2 linked regions of the Noviherbaspirillum saxi genome follow. The main gene of each other region encodes a partner of the protein of the gene in region 2 in a complex. Links are inferred from orthologs where the notes say so. Each region holds a gene or a part of one and is shown on either strand. Other genes may lie near its edges.

Region 1 (4,103 bases), 460 kb from region 2 along the record:
AGGATATTGCGGCTGTGGCAGGAAGCCGCCGATGAAGTCGCCGCATTGAAAGGCGTGATCAGCGGCACCTTGCGTATCGGTGCGATCACTACCGCGGAATATCTGTTGCCGCCGATGCTGGTGCAGTTCACCACGGCGCGGCCGGGCGTGCGTATCAAGCTGCAAGTGGGTAATCGCAATGAAATTGTCAGCATGCTTACCAAGCATGAAATCGATCTCGCAATCATGGGCACGCCGCCGCGCGAGTTGCGCACGAACGCTGCACGCTTTGCGCGTCATCCGATGGCCTTCATCGCCAGTCCCGATCATCCGCTGATGAAAAAGAAGCGTGTCTCCCTGGCCGATATCATGGACGCCAATCTGCTGGTGCGCGAGCGCGGATCGGGCACGCGTACCGCGGTCGAGCGCCTGTTCAAGGAGGCCGCTTATCCGTTACGCATCGGATCCGAATTGTCGAGCAATGAAGCGATCAAGCGTATGGTGGTGGCAGGGCTTGGCGTCGCCTTCCTGTCGGTGCATGCCTGTACGTTGGAATTCGAAGCAGGCCTCGCGCGCATGCTGCCGATGCCGGAGAACCCGGTGGAAGCGGACTGGTATGTCATGCACCTGACCGACAAGGCCATTCCCACGGTGGCCGCCGCATTCCAGGATTTTGTGATCGAAAACGGCCAGCAGGTGGTGCGTCAGCAACTGGAGGCATTTCACCGTGATGCGGCGAGACTGAACCGGGCGCGTAAAAGCAAGTAAGTTGGGGCTTTGTGCCTATGGCAACGAAGCGACAGCCCATGCCAAGCTATTTGCGTGCAAGCGTTTCTGGTAAACGTGCTATTCCCACAATGCGGTAACCTGCCCTACGGTTGATGGAAATTCCGGAGGCGAAGGATCGGGCACGATCTCGGGACCTTGCGGACCGGGAGGTGCGATCGGATCCAGTGGAGGCGCGACTTCCGGTTCCGGCTGGGTGACGGGCGGAATTTCGGGAACCGGATTTGGCGTGACTGGAATCTCGGGCGGAGAGTGCGGGGGATTCGGTTCTTGATTGTCGATGGTCATATGTAATGCTCCTTAAAAACGATCCTGCAGGCTTGTGCCGCTTGTATTTTTTACCGTCCGCAGTCGGTCAACCTGGAGATGGGCGGCGCAACGCCGCGACGGTAGAGCGTCCGTTCCCATAGTGCGGAATTTGCTGAAGCATGTTGCAACATCCGTTCCAGAGGTATTCGTTGCCATACGGGTACAGGAATGCCGCGGAGCCGGTTGCAGGATGGGGTGAAGGGGGAGCTACGGCCTATCGTTGAAAGGCTCGATCTGACGGGCATCATGAAAAAAATAAAGCCCGCATTGCGGGCTTTATCGGATCTGTGTGGAAAACGATGCCGGATCAGGCAAAGTTCTTTCCAACAAAATCCCAGTTCACCAGATTCCAGAATGCCTCGACGAACTTCGGACGGGCATTGCGGTAATCGATGTAATACGCGTGTTCCCACACGTCGCAGGTCAGCAGCGGCTTGTCGGAAGTAGTCAGCGGTGTGCCGGCATTCGAGGTGTTGACGATGTCGACCGAGCCGTCGGCTTTCTTGACCAGCCATGTCCAGCCGGAACCGAAGTTGGTCACGCAGGACTTGGTGAATTCTTCCTTGAACTTGTCGAAGGAACCCCATTTGGCATTGATCGCGTCCGCGACCGCGCCGCTCGGAGCGCCGCCGCCGTTTGGCTTCATGCAGTTCCAGAAGAAGGTGTGGTTCCAGACCTGGGCGGAATTGTTGAATACGCCCCCCGAGGACTTCTTGACGATGTCTTCGAGGGAAGCGTTTTCAAACTCAGTGCCCTTGATCAGGTTGTTCAGGTTGGTCACATAGGTCTGATGATGCTTGCCATAGTGATATTCCAGGGTTTCCTTGGAGATGTGCGGCTGCAGTGCATCCATCGCATAGGGCAAAGGTGGCAGTGTATGTTCCATTTGGCTTCCTTTCTTTCTTCGGGCGGTTGATGTTGTTTTTGAAAGAGCTCAATTGTATGTCGGAAGTGGCGAGCCTGCATGCCCGCCATGCTATTCCAAGTATTGCAGCCGGCCTTGGGCAAATGTATCAATCGAGCGTGGGTTGTACGCTGGCGATTCCCACTTCGGCCGCGCCTTTTGCCAGGCGGATGGTGACGGTTTCGCGTGGGTGCAGGTCGTCGGGCGACCGGATGATCCGGCCTTTCGGGTCGACCACCATCGCATAACCCCGTTCCAGCGTACGTTGTGGATTAAGCAACTCGAGCTGTGCATGCTGCGCCGCAAGCGTTTGTCGCTTGTTTGCGGACAGGGTGGTCATGCGCGTGGCCAGGCGCCGCGCATTGCCATCGATTTTCGCGCGCAGGTTTGCGGTCTTGGGCAATTGCGCATGCAACCGAGTTTGCAACTGGCTAACCGCGAAACGTGCCTGGCGCAGCGGCGTGTCGGTCGCGTGGGCAAGACGGGTTTGCAAAGCCTGCAATCTGAGCCGTTCGTGCGAAATATGTGCGGCTGGACTGATCAGCCGGTGCGATAGCCAGTCCAGTGTCTGCGAAGTGTCGGCGAGATGGCGCCGCAGCGTGCGAGTCAGGTCGTCGGCATGTGTTTCGAGCACGGCCAGCCAGTCGGCGCGCGGCGCGGCTGCCATTTCAGCCGCAGCGGTCGGAGTCGGCGCGCGCAGGTCGGCGACAAAATCGGCGATCGTAAAATCGGTTTCGTGACCGACGCCCGCAATGACCGGCATCGCGCAGTTCGCGATCGCCCGGGCGACGACTTCCTCGTTGAATGACCACAGATCCTCGATACTGCCGCCGCCGCGGCAGACCAGCAGGGTATCGACTTCGGCGCGCGCGGAAGCGGTGTCAATTGCCTGCGCAATCTTTTGCGCGGCTCCTTCACCCTGGACCGGGGTTGGGTAAAGAATAACGCTGACATGGGGTGCCCGGCGTCGGAAGGTGGTCAGAATGTCGCGCAAGGCGGCAGCCTGCGGGCTGGTCACGATGCCTATCGTGCGCGCAAACAGGGCGAGCGGGCGCTTGCGGGCGGGATCGAACAAGCCTTCTGCATTCAGCTTTTCCTTGAGACGTAAAAAGGCTTCATAGAGATTGCCCACGCCGGCACGACGGATTGCTTCCACGTTCAGCTGGTAATCGCCGCGCGGGGCATACAAAGTGACCAATGCGCGCACTTCGACCTTGTCGCCCTCGCGCGGCATAAAGCCCGCGTACTGGGCGCGTCCACGGAACATGACCGCGCGTACCTGGGCCGATTCATCCTTGAGGGTGAAGTACCAATGACCGGACGCGGCGCGCGTGAAGTTCGAAATTTCACCCGATATCCAGGCCAGCGGAAAGCTTCGTTCGAGCATGCGCGCCACTGCCTGGTTCAGGGCCGAGACGGTCAGCACTGGAGGCGCTGCAGGGGTATCTTCATTCAAGGCATCAATGTTCATGCAGGTTCCTAAAGGGCACCTGTCCACAGGCGCACCACAGAGTCATTTGGCTGTCACAGTTGGTTACAATCAACTTTGAAGTGGCGTAAGCCCTTGATTTATATGAAATGCCAAAAGATGCTTACTTTCCGGGCAGAAATCAAAAAGCCTTAAAAATCAACCACTTTTCTTCATTCTCGGCGTGTTGCCCACAAAGTTATCCACAAGCACGCTTAACAAGTCGCCAGGATGCACAGGCGTCCCGGTCTTGCTCACATCGGCTCAACACGATACATTCTGCATCCGACTGAAATGAACCCAAGGAGCCTGTTTTGCTCGCCATTATTCAAGCTGCCGGCTGGCCGATCTGGCCGCTGCTGATCGCTTCCGTTATCGGACTGGCATTGATCATCGAGCGCGTATTGTACCTGCGCCGCAGCCGCATTCTGCCCATCAACCTGCTGGACGATGTCATTCGGGTTTATCACAATGGCAAGATCGGGCCGGAAGTCATCACCAACCTGGAGCAGAATTCGCCGCTGGGCCGTGTGCTGGCCGCAGGTCTGCGCAATGTCGATGCGCCGCGCGACGTGATGAAGGAAACCATAGAGGAAGCTGGCCGCGGCACCGCGCATCAGCTCGAGCGCTTTCTTACCACGCTCGGCACCATCGCGA
Region 2 (3,933 bases):
CATCTATGGTGTTGGCGATGACGCCTGCCAAGCCGGCCAGCAATCCCATCAGGGAAAAATAAAACACGACCCGGTATTCCGGCTCCCCAAGCTGTCCCAGACGACGCACCTGCAGATAGGCGATCGCGGAAATAAAACCCGAGCCAAGACCGACCAGCCCCGCCAGCCATTGATCGGCATGGAAGGCAGGGCGCAACAGCATGGTCACGCCGATGAAGCTAAGCAGGATGGCGGCCGCCAGCCCCCATTCGAAACGTGTTTGCCCGCTCCACCAGCCGGCGATAAAAAGAATAGCGGCGATCCAGATCGGTGACATGTAGTTCAAGGTCATGCCGGTAGCAAGCGGCAGCTGACCGATAGACCAGAACCACATCCACAATGCCGCGACGCCTATGATCCCGCGCCATACATGGTGCCAGGGCAGGGATGTACGGAAGCTGCCTCCGCGCACGGCGATCAGGCAGCCGAGGAACAAAACCCCGACCAAGCCGCGGTACATCACGATTTCAGATACGGAGTAGATCGAGGACGCCATCTTGACGCAGACGCCCATCAGGGAAAATACGAAGCTGGCAAACAGCATCCAGAGTGATTGCATGGGAAAGGCCGCCAGAGAAGTGCCGGTGCGGTGGTGTTGCGGGGTCTTCGATGATACGCGGATTCTTCCCGGCGAGCAGGCGTGGCGCCATGGCGGCCTTTCGCAGCTATCCAGCAGCTGTCCAAAGTACTGCCGGTGCCCGGAGCATAGCCCTGGGTACCGGCAGGAAACGTGAAGAAGCTCCTCGGACCGTCAGCGCGCCTGCAAGGCAATCTGCCTGCGGTACCACTCGTGGAAATGCTGCATGCCGTCTTCCATCGGCGACTGGTACGGACCCACTTCGCTGGTGCCGCGCTGCATCAGGATGCGGCGACCGGCATCCATGCGCATGCCGATTTCATCGTCTTCAATGCAGGTTTCCATGTAGGCGTCGCGCTCGGCGGCGATGAAATCGCGCTCGAACAGCACGATTTCTTCCGGATAGTAAAACTCCACGACATTGCGGGTTTTTTGCGGACCGTCCGGCCATACGGTCGACACCACCAGCACGTGCGGATACCACTCGACCATGATGTTCGGATACAGCGTGAGCCAGATCGCGCCGTAAGGCGGCGGTTCACCGTTGCGGAATTGCAGCACCTGCTCCTGCCATTTCTTGTACTTCGGTGTGCCGAACTTCGATAGCGCATGATTGACCCCCACCGTCTGCACGCTGTAGTGCTCGCCAAATTCCCAGCGCAGGTCGTCGCAGGTCACGAAGCTGCCCAGCCCTGGATGGAAGGGCTCGACATGGTAATCCTCCAGATACACCTCGATGAAGGTTTTCCAGTTGTAATCGCAGTCATGCACCTCGACATGGTCGAGCATGTAGCCGCTGAAATCGAGATCCCTGGTCACGCCGAGTTTGGACATGATCTGTGCGACATTCACGCCATTGTCTTCGAACAGCAGGCCGTTCCAGTTCTGCAGCGGTGTGCGAGACAGGTTCAGGCACGGCGTTTCGCCAAAATGCGGCGCACCGATCAGTTTGCCCTCGAGATCATAGGTCCAGCGATGCAGGGGGCAGACGATATTGGCTGCATTCCCGCGACCATCAAACATTTTTGCCTGCCGATGACGGCAGACATTGGAAAGCAATTCAATGCCATGCGCGTTGCGCACCAGCATGCGGCCTTCGTTTTCCCATGCCAGCGTTGCATAGTCGCCGACGTTCGGGACTTGCAATTCATGGCCGGCATAACGCGGGCCGTGTTGAAACAGCTGCGTGATTTCGTGTTGTAACAGTGTGTCGTCGAAGTAGACGTTGACCGGAAGTTGCGCGTTGGAACGCGCCAGATTGGCGACATTAGCCAGATCGGACATCCCCACCCCCAAATTAATTTGCACCAACCTAAGAGAGAAAGAATCCGCAAAAACCAGTATCAAATAAGATGAAACGGAAATTTTGGACAGAACCGAGGATTATACCTCAGAGTGTTGCCTGAACGACTGATTGAGGTCCGTCACGTGGAAGGGGAATGAAAGGATGGAGTTGCATGTCTTTTATAAGAATTCCGCTGTGTTCATGAGCGGATAGGAATAAGCCACTGCCGCTTGAATGCGAACACAGTACTCCGCAGAAGTTGCATAATTTCTATCGGTCGTTGATTTTTGTCACAAAACTCATCTTTTGGCAGTCAAAAGTAACTGAATGTTGATTGCTTGAATCCAACTGTATCAAGTGGTTTGTTCTAAAATACCGGGTTAAACTTCAGATTCATCCACTATGTCCAAGAAATCAGTGCCCTCCGAACAACCGGCTTCCTTCGAAGATGCCATGGCCGAGCTGGAGCGGCTTGTCGCCCAGATGGAAGCGGGCGAATTGCCGTTGGAAGCGTCTGTGGCGGCCTACAAGCGCGGGTCGGAACTGGTCAAATTTTGCAGCGGCCAGCTCGACAAGGTGGATAGCCAGGTAAAAGTACTCGAAGGCGACATGCTCAAGCCCTTTGTCACTGATGCCGACAGCGACGCCGGGGCGGAGGAATGACATCGTCTATCGCAAGTTTTGCTGATTGGATGAAACAGGTCCAGTCGACCATGGAAGAAGCGCTTGGTGCATCGCTGCCATCGGACGCGACAGTACCGGCCCGCTTGCATGAGGCAATGCGTTACGCGGTGCTCAACGGCGGCAAGCGCGTACGCCCGCTGCTCGTGTTTGCCGCCGGCGACCTGTTTGACGCCGATGCGGCAAGCTTGCAGCGTGCGGCGGCGGCGCTGGAAATGATTCATGCGTATTCGCTGGTGCATGACGACATGCCGTGCATGGACGATGATGCATTGCGGCGCGGCAAGCCGACCGTGCACGTGAAATACGACGAGGCCACCGCTTTGCTGGTGGGGGATGCGTTGCAGTCGCAAGCCTTCGTCGTGCTGAGTGAAGGTGTTGCAGAAGGCGAAGGCCAGGCAACGCGCCGGCTCGCGATGCTGCGCCTGCTGGCACAAGCGTCGGGTTCGGCCGGCATGTGCGGCGGACAGGCGATTGATCTTGCCAGTATCGGACTCGCATTGTCGCTGGGCGAGCTGGAGCACATGCATCAATTGAAGACCGGAGCATTGTTGCGCGCCTCGGTGCTGCTTGGCGCGTTGGCGGGAAAGACCTTGTCCGATGCCGAAATCGCTGCGCTCGACGCTTATTCCGTGGCGATCGGCCTTGCATTCCAGGTCGTGGACGACGTGCTCGATGCCACCGCCGATTCGGCAACGCTTGGCAAGACCGCCGGCAAGGATGCGGCGGATAACAAGCCGACGTATGTATCGATACTTGGGCTCGCCGAGTCGAAAGCCCTGGCAGATAAATTGCGGGATGATGCGCATCGTGCGCTCATGCCGTTTGGAGAAAAAGCACGGCGTTTGCGGGAAATCGCAGACTTGATCGTGCAACGGAAAGCCTAGCATGAACCTGCTCAAAAATATCGACGTACCGGCAGATCTGAGAAAACTCTCGCGCGCGCAGCTCAAGCCGCTCGCGGACGAATTGCGCGGCTTCGTGCTCGATTCGGTGTCAAAGACCGGCGGACACCTGTCTTCCAATCTCGGCACCGTCGAACTGACCATTGCGCTGCATTACGTTTTCAATACGCCGGAAGATCGCATCGTCTGGGACGTCGGTCACCAGACCTATCCGCACAAGATCCTGACCGGCCGCCGCGACCGCATGCAGACGCTGCGCCAGATGAATGGCATCTCCGGTTTTCCGCGTCGTGACGAAAGCGAATACGACACCTTCGGCACCGCGCATTCATCAACCTCGATCTCGGCGGCGCTGGGCATGGCCCTGGCAGCAAAGACCAAGGGCGAAAACCGTCATGCGATCGCGGTGATCGGCGACGGCGCGATGACGGCCGGCATGGCGTTCG

The links. Proteins that work in one complex are often made in the same cells at the same time.
Region 1: the proteins of D3871_RS14290 (region 2) and xseA are in contact, whole or in part, in a cryo-EM structure (PDB 8TXR), measured with the Escherichia coli proteins. The link is inferred for Noviherbaspirillum saxi from one-to-one orthologs.

The regions. Positions count from the first base shown.
Region 1 is NZ_QYUO01000001.1:2,572,305-2,576,407, reverse strand. Bases 1,269-4,103 are described here. They hold xseA (exodeoxyribonuclease VII large subunit), read right to left. Parts: upstream 3,450-4,103; coding sequence 2,088-3,449; downstream 1,269-2,087. Other genes in these bases: D3871_RS12145 (MotA/TolQ/ExbB proton channel family protein), read left to right, coding at 3,761-4,103; sodB (superoxide dismutase [Fe]), read right to left, coding at 1,382-1,960. In the rest of the region: D3871_RS12165 (LysR family transcriptional regulator), read left to right, coding at 1-747; D3871_RS12160 (hypothetical protein), read right to left, coding at 826-1,053. UniProt on the Escherichia coli protein: Bidirectionally degrades single-stranded DNA into large acid-insoluble oligonucleotides, which are then degraded further into small acid-soluble oligonucleotides.
Region 2 is NZ_QYUO01000001.1:3,027,979-3,031,911, reverse strand. Bases 1,269-3,933 are described here. They hold D3871_RS14290 (exodeoxyribonuclease VII small subunit), read left to right. Parts: upstream 1,269-2,303; coding sequence 2,304-2,564; downstream 2,565-3,933. Other genes in these bases: dxs (1-deoxy-D-xylulose-5-phosphate synthase), read left to right, coding at 3,471-3,933; D3871_RS14285 (polyprenyl synthetase family protein), read left to right, coding at 2,594-3,469; D3871_RS14295 (aromatic ring-hydroxylating oxygenase subunit alpha), read right to left, coding at 1,269-1,900. In the rest of the region: D3871_RS14300 (DMT family transporter), read right to left, coding at 1-598; more of D3871_RS14295, read right to left, coding at 791-1,268. UniProt on the Escherichia coli protein: Bidirectionally degrades single-stranded DNA into large acid-insoluble oligonucleotides, which are then degraded further into small acid-soluble oligonucleotides.